Regions from separate parts of the Exiguobacterium sp. GL_137 genome, predicted to be linked through region 2. Evidence: predicted binding sites of a transcription regulator. Region 2 holds the regulator's gene; the other holds the start of a gene.
The links. Region 2 encodes LexA, which represses DNA repair genes until DNA is damaged. Its sites were predicted from a motif close to CGAACATATGTTCG; they were not measured.
Positions count from the first base shown of each region.

Region 1: the regulator LexA is predicted to act here: its motif matches at 6,260-6,273, upstream of AC3IRK_RS01695 (NUMOD4 domain-containing protein).

Region 1 is NZ_CM174406.1:302,012-309,584, reverse strand. Features, by position in the region: gene AC3IRK_RS01725 (Type 1 glutamine amidotransferase-like domain-containing protein) at 79-750, shown strand; gene AC3IRK_RS01720 (NUDIX hydrolase) at 735-1,145, shown strand; gene AC3IRK_RS01715 (DNA/RNA non-specific endonuclease) at 1,379-2,371, shown strand; gene AC3IRK_RS01710 (GGDEF domain-containing protein) at 2,421-3,509, opposite strand; gene AC3IRK_RS01705 (hypothetical protein) at 3,667-3,852, shown strand; gene AC3IRK_RS01700 (methyl-accepting chemotaxis protein) at 3,970-5,625, shown strand; gene AC3IRK_RS01695 (NUMOD4 domain-containing protein) at 5,670-6,194, opposite strand; gene AC3IRK_RS01690 (DEAD/DEAH box helicase family protein) at 6,333-6,917, shown strand; gene AC3IRK_RS01685 (hypothetical protein) at 6,875-7,210, shown strand; gene AC3IRK_RS01680 (hypothetical protein) at 7,449-7,573, opposite strand, start outside.
Region 2 is NZ_CM174406.1:1,121,484-1,129,056, forward strand. Features, by position in the region: gene dhaM (dihydroxyacetone kinase phosphoryl donor subunit DhaM) at 1-82, shown strand, start outside; gene glpK (glycerol kinase GlpK) at 188-1,705, opposite strand; gene AC3IRK_RS05770 (MIP/aquaporin family protein) at 1,743-2,447, opposite strand; gene AC3IRK_RS05775 (metal-binding protein) at 2,634-3,104, opposite strand; gene lexA (transcriptional repressor LexA) at 3,135-3,749, opposite strand; gene yneA (cell division suppressor protein YneA) at 3,960-4,247, shown strand; gene AC3IRK_RS05790 (YneB family resolvase-like protein) at 4,293-4,946, shown strand; gene AC3IRK_RS05795 (DUF896 domain-containing protein) at 5,059-5,295, shown strand; gene tkt (transketolase) at 5,491-7,479, shown strand.

The sequences.
Region 1 (7,573 bases), 820 kb from region 2:
CCAAAAAAAGATTAAGGTACCTTTGTTTTGAATTTTCTTTTAGGATAAAAGAATGATTTTAGCAAGGAGGTAGCATTCATGATCAATCAACAGCTCTTTTTATTCGGCGGCGGTCCCCCGTTTACATCCGGACTCTGTAAAACGTTCGTCTCATGTTTGAACGGGACAGGACCGATTGTATTACTCTATGTCCCGCGTCCCGGCTCGTCCTGGGCAGATTATGCCCCGATTTATACGGATGCGTTAACAGCATGTGGTGCGGCAGATTTTTTCCACTTTCCATTGTCTGCGAGTCCGACACCTGAACAACTTGCCCAGCTTGCAGTAAGCTCCGGTATCGTAATCTCGGGCGGGGAAACGGAGCGTTACCAACAGTTCATCGTCGACACGCCAATCGGCACTCTCATTCAGGAACGCTATCAACAGGGCGTTCCGGTCGCCGGCTTTTCCGCCGGTGCCTTACTGACACCGGACGAATGCCGGATTCCTGCGATTGATCAACGGGACGGGAACGCACTTGTCTTGAAGGGACTTGGACTGTTACCGGATGCTGTAGTTTCCGTCCATTACGACGCATGGCAGGAAGAGGCAAACTTAAGGCAAGTGTTCCTTCAAACAAACAGCGCCTTCGGTTACGGCTTACCGGAACGAGCCGGGATTCATCTGAAGAACAATCAACTGGTCCAACAGGAAGGACCTTCGCCCGTCCTCCTGCACAGAAAGGAAGAGATGTCATGCCGACCATCGTAACTGCCGTCAAAGGGATCGTTCAATACGGCACTCACAGTTTAATCGTTCAACGCGCCGCTGCCGACTCCGGTGGCGGAACGTGGGAATGTCCGGGCGGAAAAATCGATTTCGGTGAGCTGCCGGAAGACAGCCTGATTCGGGAAATCCAGGAAGAGACAGGGTTAACGGTCACTGTCGACCGGATTGCGTATGCTTCGAGTCTCATGACGCATCCGGACCGCCATGTCATCCTGCTGGTCTACTTCTGCACCGCTACGACACGGACCGTCGAATTGTCCGACGAGCACGACGCCTACATCTGGGCAGATGAATCGACACTGCGCCAACAGATTGCACCCAATATCCTCGCTGATTTTGAACGGTATCAGATTTTCCCGCAATTGATTTCCTCTTAAAAACAGTTATTCCTATAGAACTGCGCGATTTTAATTCAAGTCACCGGCTCGGACGCGTCACTTTTGAGTGGCGTGTTTTTTTGTTGTAAAACAACCGTCTTTTGAAAGACTATTTTTGATAAATTACCTGACACTATCTATATCATCTAGTTAGATATTTAAAATCAGCTTGTATTCAGGATAAAAGATTCCTAAAATGAACAAGTATGTCATGCCATTTAAGGAGTCTACCTATGAAACTATCCTTTACTTACTTTGCGTTACCGCTGGCTGCCCTTCTCTTAACGGGATGTGCCGGTGAAGAAAAAGCTTCGCAAGAACCGAAGACCGACCAATCAACCATTCAGAAGGATTCATCGAAGCAGGCAGAAACAGAAACCAAACCGGTCGAATCAGACAAGACGTCTGAGAAACCCGTTACGAAAAAACCGGCGAAAACTGAAACAGTCACTGCTGAGGCAACAGCCAAGTCTTCGAAGAACTCCGTTTTTTCCGGCTATACAAAACTGAACGTCGACGGGGGCGACCTGTCCGGTGACCGGGAACCGAATGCTGTCGTCAATATCGGATTCGGGGACCGGAAATATTGGGCCTTTACGAACGAACATGCCCAACTCGTTAAAGTGATTGCGAAAAAAATCATTTTACAAAATGATACCGAGGAAACGACGTCATCCGGTCGCTATTATTCGGACGAAGCGAAGGTTCCGGGTGTCGAGAGCCCGCAGCTTGATGAAGGTCATGTCATTGCCGATTCGCTTGGCGGAGTCTCGAACGCCTATAACATCACGCCGCAGGACAGTACCCTCAACCGGCACGGGGATCAAGCCTATATGGAAAACAATATCCGCAAAGCCGGTGACGTAACGGACTTCGAAGCGACCATTACGTATCCCGATACGACGACACAAATCCCGTCGCATTATCACTATACGTATACGCTACGAGGAAATAAAATCGTCGACGACTTCGACAACGTCAATCCAGATGAAGTCAATGCCGAACTCGGTCTGACTGAAGACAAAGAAGAACCGACACAAGCCCCTGCCGATCCGGAACCAGCTTCCGACACAACGGGTGACGTCTCAACCGTCGACACCGACGGCAACGGACAAGTTACAATCCAAGAGGCGAAGGACGCCGGTTCCGCTATGCCGATTACAGATGACCATTGGCTCTATCCGTACATGCGGGACAATGACCATGACGGCATGGTCGGTGAATAATTCTTAGCTCAGCACAAACAGGCGGACTCCGAGGAGCCCGCCTGTTTGTTTAGTTTTCTTCGCTATGCGCGACGACCTTATTCCGTCCCGTCTGTTTCGCTTGATACAATGCCTGATCGGCTTTTTGAACGACTTCAAACGATGTGTCCGCCTGATCCGAGGATGCTGCACCAATCGATAACGTGACATGAAACGCCGGATACGTACTGAAGACAAAATGCTGATCGGCACAGGCCAAACGGATTGTTTCGCCAAGCCGAACGGCTTCTTTAAGCGGTGTGTCCGGTAACAGTACAACAAACTCTTCGCCGCCGTAACGTCCCACAACGGCTTCGTCGGGACTACAGTGTTGCAACAGATGACTCAGTTGACGCAAGACGACGTCACCCCCGTCATGTCCGTACGTATCGTTCACCGATTTAAAAAAGTCGATGTCGACAATCAGAACGGAAAACGCAAATCCATGTTTGTCATAGTGAGACAGTGTCTCATCCAGTTTCCGCCGGTTGGCAAGATTTGTCAGTCCATCCGTCAAAGCAAGTTCCTGTTGCATCTGAACGAACTGGAAATGTTTCCGTAGTTCCTGCAGGAAACGATACGTGACGTAGCCGCCCAATAACATGAAAATGATGTAGACCAAGGCGATTTCAAGAAACCGGTTAAACGTCTCCGTTAATAGATAAAGAGCAGGTAAACTGTAGCCAATCCCAATACCGATCAAGACTAAATAATCTTTGAGTGTATGCGACGCAAATCGACGGTAAATACTTGCCGTGATAAGTAAAGCGATACAAATTAAACCGGTCAGGAGCAACCCTTCGTAAGCCCCCGGCGGCGTGACGGCAAACCGGGCGCCAATAATCGCTAGCGTCGTAATGCCGCCACTGACCCACCCCCCGTAATAAAACGCCGTGACAAGCGCGACAAGCCGTAAATCAATTTTGGCGCCATCATACGTAATGCTGTTGAGGACAAGCAATACACTGATAAATCCGGCAATGAATCCGACCAAAATACGAAGCTTGACCGGTGAAGCCGGTGAAATGCGTTTGACGTGCCGTAATGGTAAAAAGGCAAATAACAGTGAGGTGATCAATAACGAAAAATTTAACAGAAACTGATTAAACTGACTCAACATGCTGTACGCTCCTTACGTAAAACAAATTCCTTATACGTTATAGTTCTTTATCGGACTGTTTCTTACCTGTTTCAAGTAGCTTAACAGGTTTCCATTTTTTTCATCAGGGAATCAGTTCAAAGAGACCGTTTCTACTTCATAAGGGGGTAATCGCATCATGGATATGAAAGAGGAAAAAAAGAAAAGCAAGATGCCGTTCTTCGTCATTCTTGTCATTATCATTTTTGTCGCCGTCGCCGCTGCCCTGATTATTTATGTCACGTCAGAACCAAAAGAAGAAACACAACAGCTCATGCAGATGACGACCAGTTTCGTCTCGACTTACCTGCCGCATGCCAGCTGACAGTGGACATCCTCGGATGTCCTTTTTTGTGCGCTGAACCTTTACAAGAACGCTACGTTGCCTTCATAAATTATGCCTCATTCCTTTCCGATAGGAAGCATGGAGGCGATAAAACAAATGAAGCAACCTACACAGAAAAAAAGACTCTTGGCCCAACAATTAAACAACTGGCTGATCCCGATCGTCGCGGCGGGACTGTTACTGATCAGTGCTTTAAGCGTTGAAGAACTCTACCGCGCGTCGACGAAGTCCGTCAGCGAACGGTTTGAACGCGAAATGACGATGCTTGATGCCAATATCCGCTCCATCTACTTGGCGTATCCGGAAGACGAACAGGAACGGACACGCGCCATCAAACGATTAAAAAATCAACAGCTCGCCGATATGGCAAGGGACGAGTACGATGCGGCGATTCAGTCGCTCGCAACTAAAAACGTAGCTATTCAACCGTTGGCGTTGACGGCACAACAAAAAAAAGACGTGACGCAACAATTGAAGAAAGCACGCGTCATGATGTTTACGAGTAACGACCGGTTCGTTCTCGCCATGTCGATTCCGGAATTGAATGATGTCCTGTTCTTATCGGTCGATCAGGAACGGTTGGTCGCACCCGCTAAGGCACTGGCCTTGAAACTCGGTGTGCTCGGAATCATTGTCCTCTGTTTCGTCAGTCTGTTGATCCGGGCCCGCATCAAAAAACAACTGGCTCCGCTGTCGGTCTTGTCCTTAAAGATTGAAGAAGCCTATGCACGGCGGACCTATCAACCGATCAGCATCAAAACGACGACGTTTGAATTACAGCAATTGACGCACCAATACAACCAACTGATGCAGCAAGTCGGGAACTTGACGCAAGAAATCGCAATTGCGAGCGAACGACTGGAGGCAACTCAACCCGGTTTTTCGTCCCAACTCGCATCGATTGATGAATCTATCGTTGACGTCCATCAAGTGGCGACGTCGTTGACGGACCAGTCGACGCAGATGGAACAAATCATCACGGAATCCGGGCAACTGTTGACGACCTCGATTGAAGCACTCGCGACGATGGACGAGTCGATCCAAACGAGCCATCAACGGGTCAGCTCCTTTAATGACGAAGCGACGACGAGTCATCGAATCCTCGACTCCTTGCAACAGGATACAACGTTATTACGGACCCTGTCTGTCAACACGTCACAGTCACTGGAAGAAGCGACCGAACGCAATCAACAAATGCATGCCTCGATCCGCTACATCCAACAGGTGGCGGAAGCGACACGCCGCTTATCGCTCAACGCCCTAATCGAAGCAACACGAGCAGGCGAAGAAGGGCGCGGTTTCGTCATCGTCGCCAAGGAAGTCGAGTCACTTGCGCTCGACATCAAACGAAGTATCGATCACATCAACCAGGCGAACCGGGATTTGACGGCCAGCATCGGGCAGATCGAACAAGATGTTGTCCAGATGACGACCCAAATCGAGACGACACACGAACAGCTTGAACAGAGCACCCGACGGATTGCTTCCGTCCTTGATCATGCCCAACAGATTGAAGCCGCGCTCGTCCAGGTCGAGACGGACCGTACGCTCGTCTATTCGGTACAGCCGCAGATTCGGCAACACTTTCAACTGATTGAAACGATTCTGCTTGAGCTGACCCACTACAGCCAATCACTCGAAGCAAATATTCAGGCCAACAGTACCCGGCAACAGGAACTGAAACAGCACGGTCACATCATCGGTGAACAAATTGAGTCTCTTAACAGGACGATTGTCGGTCCGTCCCAGTAAAGATAAACAGACCCCGTGCCAAAAGCACAGGGTTTGTTTTTTGTTTAACTAATATACTGGGCTTCCTTCTTATCGATGATGTTACGGATCCGGTTTTCCGTCACCTGATACGCCATCGCTAACCGGCGAATCGACTGTCCTGCTTGATAGCGGTAGCGGATGTCCCGAATCTGCCGCGGCGACAATTCGATATGTTGCGTCAATAACAAGTCGAACTCGTCGAGGAGCGACGCATACGCTTGACTCACAGACGGTTTGACGGTCAGATTATCGATCTGATCGTTTAGACGATCACCGTCCGCCCGGATAATCCGGTCGTGCACGGCCTCGGAATCGAGAAACGCCTTGGCGACAAGCTCGGCAACATAAAACCGTTCTCCCCGTCCTTGTTTGTACAACGTCACTTTCCGGTAGCCTTCCTGATTGATCCGCGGTCGCAAGACAACGCCATGTCGCCGTTGTTTAACACCACGACTCGTCTCGATGATCCGGTCGAGCGAGCGGACATTCCCCGCTGTTGAAACTTGATACATCCCTTCATAACCGTCTACCATCTTCCAGTGTTCCATATAATCAATGACCTCCATTCGGTCGAAAAAACAGCAACATTTCCTATTGCCATTATATCATTTTACGAACAAACGTTCTAATAGGAACACTCCGGATTTCTGTGCTAGTATTAACAAAAAAAGGAAGAGGTGTCAGGGATGAAGTTTGTGATGTTACTTGGTCCGCAAGCCGTCGGCAAGATGACGATTGGTCAGGAACTCGAACAAAAAACGAGCATGAAATTATTCCATAACCATCAGACGATTGATCTGTTGCATCCGTACTTTGACTTTACGAAGCCGGCGCACCATAAGCTGAAGGACTTGATCCGGCGGGAGATGTTTAAAGAGATGGCCGTCAGTGATCTCGAAGGGGTGATCTTTACATTTTTGTGCCTGTTCGGCGTCGAAGGCGGAGGTATCGAATTCATCGAAAAGACCGTTCAACTGTTTGAAGAAGCCGGTGCCGAAGTCTTCATCATTGAACTTGAAGCTGCCCTGTCGACCCGTCTTGCCCGGAATCAGACGGAAAACCGCTTACTACATAAGTTTACGAAACGGGATATTGCCGCGTCGGAAGCGAACTTGCTCGAAACAGCTGAACAATACCGGACGCACTCACTCCCGGGAGAGTTGCCGTATCCGAATTACTTAAGGCTCGATACCGAGGGACGATCAGCCGCCGATAGTGCCGACGCCATTTGCCGACACTTCAACTGGTCGACACGTTTGGTCGAACAATGACCCAGTCCAAGCAGACGTATTTGCCGGTTTTCTTGACGCTTGGTTTGCTTCTGTTCAATATGCTGACTTCCTACCTGCTGAGTGGACGGTTTTTCCCGAATCTCAGCCTGTGGGTACCGATCGGACTCAACCTCCTGGTCGGAATCGGATACATCGTTTCACTGATGCTTGGGCTTAGATCGGAGAACAGCTACGTCAAATGGTTTAGCATCTTAGCGAACATTGCTTTTTTACTGTCGTTATCCGTCATCACCTTTTTATTGTTGCTCGCAAACGGCATCTCAGAACCGTAATCCGGACACGAAAAAGCGTCTCTTCAGAAGTACGTTTTCTGAAGAGACGGTTTTATTATTGCCTATTCAAAAGAATCGTCGACTCCACTCGACTTCTACAGGAAAAGGAAGCGTGCTTCCGTCAGGAACAGGCGAGACCCGGTCGTCAGGGGACGACCACGGTTTGCGTTCCGCCTGAGAAAAGCGAGTGGAGGAAAGATGATTCTTGGCTCACTTTGTTTAATGATTTTCCCCACTTCTAATGCGTCAAGTCACGCCGAAAAACCGGTCCGTCCGCATAAAATTCATTTTGGAGCCATACCTCCGCTTCTCCATCCCGTCCGGTCACGAACGGCAACAACAGCGTCCGCGCCAGATACGCGA
Region 2 (7,573 bases):
CGCTTTTTTGGCAGCGGTCTTAAGTGGTCAATCAAAAACGCTGGATGATATCGTAACAGGCGTCAAAGCAGAATTTTCGTAAAACAGGTAATCCGACTAACAGGTTCGTTTCCGAAGAGGAAGCGAACCTGTTTTTTTAGGGAAAACAAAAAAACTGGTATTCCGCGAGGGAATACCAGTAAAGAAATCAGGCGTTGACTTCTTTTTTGTTCGGTTTAAACGCCATTGTCGCTTCGACCGCTTTTTGCCATCCGGCATAACGCTGTTCGCGATCGTCTTCTTTCATTTCTGGTTTGAACTGACGGTTGAGTTTCCATTGTTTTTTGATTTCAGCTTTGTCTTTCCAGTAACCGACTGCGAGACCAGCAAGATATGCAGCACCGAGAGCTGTTGTCTCATTGATTTCCGGACGGTCAACCGGTACACCTAAGATATCCGACTGGAACTGCATCAAGAAGTCATTCGAAACCGCACCACCATCAACACGCAACGTTTTTAGTTCGATGCCTGAATCTTTTTCCATTGCCGTCAAGACATCACGTGTCTGATAAGCAAGGGATTCGAGAGTCGCGCGGACGAAATGTTCTTTCTCCGTTCCGCGTGTTAAGCCGAAGATCGCGCCACGAACGTCACTATCCCAGTACGGGGCACCGAGTCCGACGAAGGCAGGAACGACGTAAACGCCTTCTGTCGAATCGACTTTTAACGCATAACCTTCTGAATCCTTCGCGTTTTTCAACATCCGTAAGCCGTCACGCAACCACTGAATCGCGGATCCGGCAACGAAGATTGATCCTTCGAGTGCATATTCGACTTTTCCGTCGACACCCCAGGCGATTGTCGTCAGTAGACCGTGGTCAGACGAAACGGCTTTTTCACCAGTGTTCATGAGCATGAAGCAACCTGTACCATACGTGTTCTTTCCTTCACCCGGTTCGAAACATGTTTGACCGAAGAGAGCAGCTTGCTGGTCACCGGCAATTCCGGCAATCGGAATTTCGAAGCCGAAGAAGTGATACGGAACGGTATTGTCATACACTTCACTTGATTGACGGACTTCCGGTAACATTGATTTTGGAACTGTCAGGATTTCAAGCAACTCATCATCCCATTTTTGTTCGTAAATGTTGTACATCAATGTCCGGGAAGCGTTTGTATAGTCTGTGATATGCGTTTTTCCACCAGACAGCTTCCAAACGAGCCATGTGTCGATTGTTCCGAATAGAAGTTCTCCGTTTTCTGCCTGTTCCCGTGCCCCTTCGACGTTATCCAAAATCCACTTCACTTTTGTCCCTGAGAAGTAGGCGTCAATCAGAAGACCTGTTTTATCACGGAATGTTTGGTTCAGACCCTGTGCATTCAGCTCATCACAGATACCGGATGTTTGACGGGATTGCCAGACAAGCGCGTGATAGACAGGTTTACCTGTTTCTTTGTTCCAGACGACCGTCGTCTCACGTTGGTTCGTAATTCCGATACTTGCGATTTGGCTCGGTTTGATATCAGCCGTTCCGAGAGCATCCGCCATGACAGCGAGGATTGATCCCCAAATTTCATTGGCATCATGCTCGACCCAGCCCGGTTGCGGGAAGTATTGTTTGAATTCACGTTGCGCAGAGTTCACGATTTGACCATCGTGGTCAAAAATAATGGCGCGTGAGCTTGTTGTTCCTTGGTCGAGTGCTAAGATGTACTTGTTTTCCATGCTGAAATCCCCCTTGAGATGTAGGTGTCAAACAAAATCAGTTTTGCAGCAGTTGATACAGCAAGACGGCTACTCCACCACCGATGATCGGACCAACGATTGGAATCCACGAGTAACCCCAGTCAGATGAACCTTTTCCTTTAATCGGTAAGATAGCGTGTGCAATCCGCGGACCAAGGTCACGGGCCGGGTTGATGGCATATCCTGTTGTACCACCGAGCGAGAGACCGATGACGACGACAAGAAGACCGACGATGAATGGTTTCAGTCCGTCACCAAATGTTGTCAGACCAAATGACAGGATTCCGAATACCAAGACAAACGTCCCGATGATTTCTGAAATCAGGTTTGACGGTGTATGGCGAATCGCCGGACCTGTTGCGAACACACCCAGTTTTGCTGCTTGATCATCAGTCGCTTCAAAGTGTTTCATATAATGAAGCCAAACGAGTACTGCACCGATGAATGCTCCGATTAATTGACCGGCGATATAGACAGGTACGTCTGCCCACGGTAAATCGGAATTCATGGCAAGCGCCAATGTCAATGCAGGATTGAGATGTGCACCACTCGAGGCAGCAATGTATGCTCCCGTCATGACGGCGAGACCCCAAGCGAATGTAATGACAATCCAGCCGCCGTTCTCAGATTTCGTCTTTCTCAAGACAACCCCTGCAACGACTCCGTCGCCGAGCAAAATCAGAATCATTGTTCCAATCAGCTCACTTGTAAAGTTACTCATGCAAAAACCCTCCCTTTGGATTAAAGCAAATAATGGCCTTTCCATTTAAACCTACATCTAATTGAGAACGTTTTCAATACAATTAATTCAAATCTTTGATTAAAATTTCCTTAATTTATGTTTAAAAAAATGAATAATGGATACTAAAAAAATCCTTCGTTCATTTTTACAATGAACGAAGGATTTTCAACGACGCTTTTTCCGCTTCTTTTTTGTTCGAAAGAAGCTGCTGGAGTGATCAAGGACAATATGTATCGTACTGGCAACCATGACGCCGATGATGAAAGCAGGCATGGACGCGAACCAGGAATCGACCGTACTCGATTCAATGATTTTCAGGTACAGCGCCAAAAATAAAAGCGGAATCAGAAAAGCGGCGCTGTACATCAGGCGAATGAGATCGCCGATGATCAAACCGTGCGACCAGATGGAGCGGTGGGGCATGATTTTGACATAAGGCATCCAAAAGACCCGTAAAGGACCGTGCCGGTAGTAAGGTTCGGACTTCAAGTCGAGGTCTGGTGAAAGCCAAAGGGTGCCGACGGCGATGCCGACAGCGGTTGGAAGCCAATCCGTCTGCTGGGTTGCGACCGAATACGCAACATAGCCGGTTAAAGCAACGGTATTGACTGTATCGTGTACATTTCCAGAAGGCATAAAAAAAGACCAGCTGTGCTGGTCCCTCGCTTAGTGGATCGTCCGATATACGCCGATGACCTTGCCAAGAATCGAGACGTTATCGAAATACATCGGGTCCATCGAATCATTTTCTGGTTGGAGACGTACTTGTTGATCTTCTAAGAAGAACCGTTTGACGGTCGCTTCGCTATCTTCGGTCATAGCAACGACGATTTCACCATTCTCTGCTGTGTTTTGCTGACGAACGATGACCCGGTCACCGTCTAGAATACCTGCGTTGATCATCGACTCACCATCAATCGTCAACATAAAGACATTTTCGTTCCCGACGTAATGGGCAGGAAGCGGGAAATGTTCTTCAATGTTTTCGATGGCCGTGATTGGAAAACCGGCCGTTACTTTCCCGATGACGGGAATATGAACGATGGCTTCGTGATTTTCATCAGTTTTATCAAGCAATATCTCAATCGCACGTGGCTTAGTTGGGTCACGGCGAATCAGTCCGCGTTTTTCTAGACGATCCAAATGACCGTGTACCGTTGAGCTTGAAGCAAGACCAACAGCCTCACCGATTTCACGAACTGAAGGGGGATACCCTTTCAGTTTTACTTGAGCAACGATGTAGTCAAGGATTTCTTGTTGTCGTTTCGACATTTTCCGCATATGAATTGCCACCTCTTTCCGGATTGGTTTTTTGAAGGTTATAGGAATACATGTTTCTAAAATCACTATAACATAGAACAAATGAGCGTACAAACAATTGTTCGACATTTTGTGTTGACCGAACACCGGTTCTTGGTTTAAGATGAGTTATGCGAACAATTGTTCCGAGAACATCTATTCTAAAAACATTTTTAACTGGAGGGATTTATCATGATGCATACGATTCGTACCCATGCCTTTTCCATTGTTTTTTATACGCTCAGCCTGGCTTTCATTCTTTTCCTTTTAACACCTCGACCGGACGAGAAGGTCGAGCAACTCTTGACGGCTTCTGTCACAGTCGATCAAAACGCGACCGTCGAACAGGTCGCCGAAGTCTATAATGACGGATCGATGACAGATCAGGAATATGTCGAGTGGTTGATCGAGAATAATGAACTGAAGACGACTCATGTCATTTCGAAAAACAAAATCGTTGTACCAATCGCGCAACAATGACAAACTGTAAAGGTTGTCAAAGAACGAACAGGGGTGTGAAGTACAGTGAAAGTAGTAATCTACTGTCGCGTCTCGACGGAAAAAGAAGCACAGGACAGCTCGCTTGAGCGGCAAAGATCGGAACTGTCGGGACTCGCTGCAACAAAAGGATTTGAAGTCGTGGAGATCATCACGGAAAAGGAAAGTGGTTATGACGTTGATCGGGAAGGGATGTTATCCGTTCTCGATTACGTCACACGTCAAGCCGTGGATGCCGTTCTCGTGACGGATGATACGCGGATCGGACGCGGGAATGCCAAAATCGCCATTTTACATACGTTCCAAAAACATCAGGTTCAACTGATGACGATGGAATCGGATGGCGAGTATAAACTGGCAGACGCCGAAGCGATGGTTCTTGAAATTGTATCGCTCGTCGAAGAGTATCAACGGAAACTGCATAATGCGAAAATTGCCCGCGGGATGCGACGGGCTGTCGAAAATGGATTTCGTCCCGAGCAGAACCTCAACCGTCAAGGTGAAAATGCCGGTCGGAGCCGAAAGGAAGTCCCGATTGAAGAAATCGTCCGGTTACGTGAGTTAGGACTGACATTCGCCGACATCGCGGTGACATTAAGAGGGATGGGACACGACATTTCGAAAGCGACCGTCAACCGGCGTTATCTGGAATATAAAGAAGTAGTCAGTACGTACGAATAAGGAAGTAAGTTTGATGCCTCAGCGGCGCATCAAACTTGCTTTTTTTTTCGTGTCTTTTACAGTAAGGTTACTATTGAAAGCTCAACTTTGAGTCAACAGAAAGAGGGATATCATGTTATCACAAGAACAACTGGACCGGATTAACGAATTAGCCAATAAATCAAAAGTCGAACCGCTGACTGATGCAGAAACAGCGGAACAAAAAGAATTACGGACTGCCTATCTGGAAGCATTCCGTGGTTCGTTCAAAAATCAGATGATGGGCATCAAAATCGTCGATGAAGAAGGAACCGACGTAACACCTGAAAAACTGAAGCAAGCACAGGAAGAAGAACGGAACAAACAATAATGACAAAAGCTATGTCACTCATTGGGATGAGTGGCGTAGCTTTTTTTGGTGAAACGTTCGTAATATGTATCACGAAAGTGCCAAGAAAACGGCAATAGAGAGCGCATTCATTTCAATGTGACATACTATTTAGAAAAGTTGTATCACATTTGTGGGTATGCTAAAATGAGGAGGAATTTGTGAAAAAGAGAGAGGATGATTGTTTTGACGAACATGACAACAGTAGAATTATTAGCAGTAAATACGATTCGTACCTTATCAATTGATGCAGTACAAAAAGCGAACTCGGGTCACCCGGGAATGCCGATGGGTGCAGCACCGATGGCATTTACATTATGGGCGGATCATATGAACCATAACCCTAAAAATCCAGAATGGTTCAACCGTGACCGTTTTGTACTTTCAGCAGGACACGGTTCAATGCTTCTCTACTCACTCCTCCATTTATCAGGTTATGATCTCGCGATGGATGACTTGAAGTCATTCCGTCAATGGAACTCAAAAACACCGGGTCACCCGGAATACCGTCACACAGCAGGTGTCGATGCGACGACTGGTCCACTCGGACAAGGCATTGCGATGGCTGTCGGTATGGCGATGGCAGAACGTCACTTGGAAGCAAAATACAACCGTGACGAGTTAAACGTCGTCGATCACTTCACATACGGGATTTGCGGAGACGGTGACTTAATGGAAGGTGTTTCGGCAGAAGCGGCATCACTTGCAGGACATTTAGGTCTTGGCAAATTGGTTGTTCTGTATGATTCAAACGATATCTCGCTCGATGGCGATCTCGATAAATCATTCTCAGAAAACGTTCAACAACGTTTTGAAGCATACAACTGGCAAGTCATCCGTGTCGAAGACGGAACGGATCTTGATTCGATTTCAAAAGCAATCGAAGCAGCAAAAGCTGAAACAACAAAACCGACATTGATTGAAGTGAAAACAGTCATCGGATTTGGTTCACCAAACAAATCAGGTAAATCGGCTTCACACGGTGCACCACTCGGAGATGCGGAAATCAAGTTGACGAAAGCAAGCTACGTTTGGGATCACGAAGAATTCTACGTCCCGGAAGAAGTCAAAGACTTGTTCGAAGAACGCATTGTCAAACGTGGTGCTGATACAGAAGCAGCATGGACTGAGAAAATGGAACAATACAAAGCGGCGCATCCAGAATTGCATGCTGAACTTGTTCAAGCCATCAACAACGAATTGCCAAGCAACTGGGAAGCAGACCTGCCAACATATGATCTGACATCGAAAAAAGCGACACGTCAGACAAGTGGTGAAGTCTTGAACGCTCTTGCGAAAAACATCCCGTCAATCTTCGGTGGTTCAGCTGACTTAGCAGGATCAAACAACACGATGCTCAAAGGCGAAGCTGACTTCGACATCGATCCAAGCGGCCGTAACATCTGGTTTGGTGTGCGTGAGTTTGCGATGGCAGCAGCTGTCAACGGTATGGCGTTACACGGTGGTGTCATTCCTTACGGTGCGACATTCTTCGTATTCTCGGATTACCTCCGTCCTGCAGTTCGTTTAGCAGCGTTGATGGGTATCCAGTCGATTTTCGTCCTGACACATGACTCGATTGCTGTTGGTGAAGATGGTCCAACACACGAGCCGGTTGAACACTTGATGAGTTTCCGTGCGATGCCGAACTTGACAGTTTACCGTCCGGCAGATGGGAAAGAAACGATTGCCGCATGGAAAACAGCCGTTCAATCAACAAACAAACCGACACTTCTCGTCATGACACGTCAAGGATTACCTGAACTTGAAGGTACGACGGTTGAAGGCGCTGAAAAAGGCGGATACGTCATTGCGGGTGACATCAACAAAGCGGATACAATCTTAATGGGAACAGGTTCTGAAGTGCATCTGTTAGTCGAAGCACAAAAAGAACTTGGCGAAACGGCAGCAGTCGTTTCACTTCCATCATGGGAATTGTTTGAAGCGCAATCAGCAGAATACAAAGAATCAGTTTTACCAAAACGCATCACGAAGCGTCTTGCGATTGAAGCCGGTGCTTCACTCGGTTGGTATAAATATGTAGGAACAGAAGGACAAGTCATCGGAATCGATCGCTTTGGTGCTTCGGCTCCTGGAGATCTTCTGTTAAAAGAGTACGGCATGTCTGTCGAAAATGTCTTGAACACAGTCAAGCAACTCGGTTAATGAAGAAAGGTGCGCAAACGCGCGCACCTTTTTTTTGCATTATCTATGCAAAGGCTTTAAATTATAGTATAGTAAAAAGCGACGTTTGAAGTTA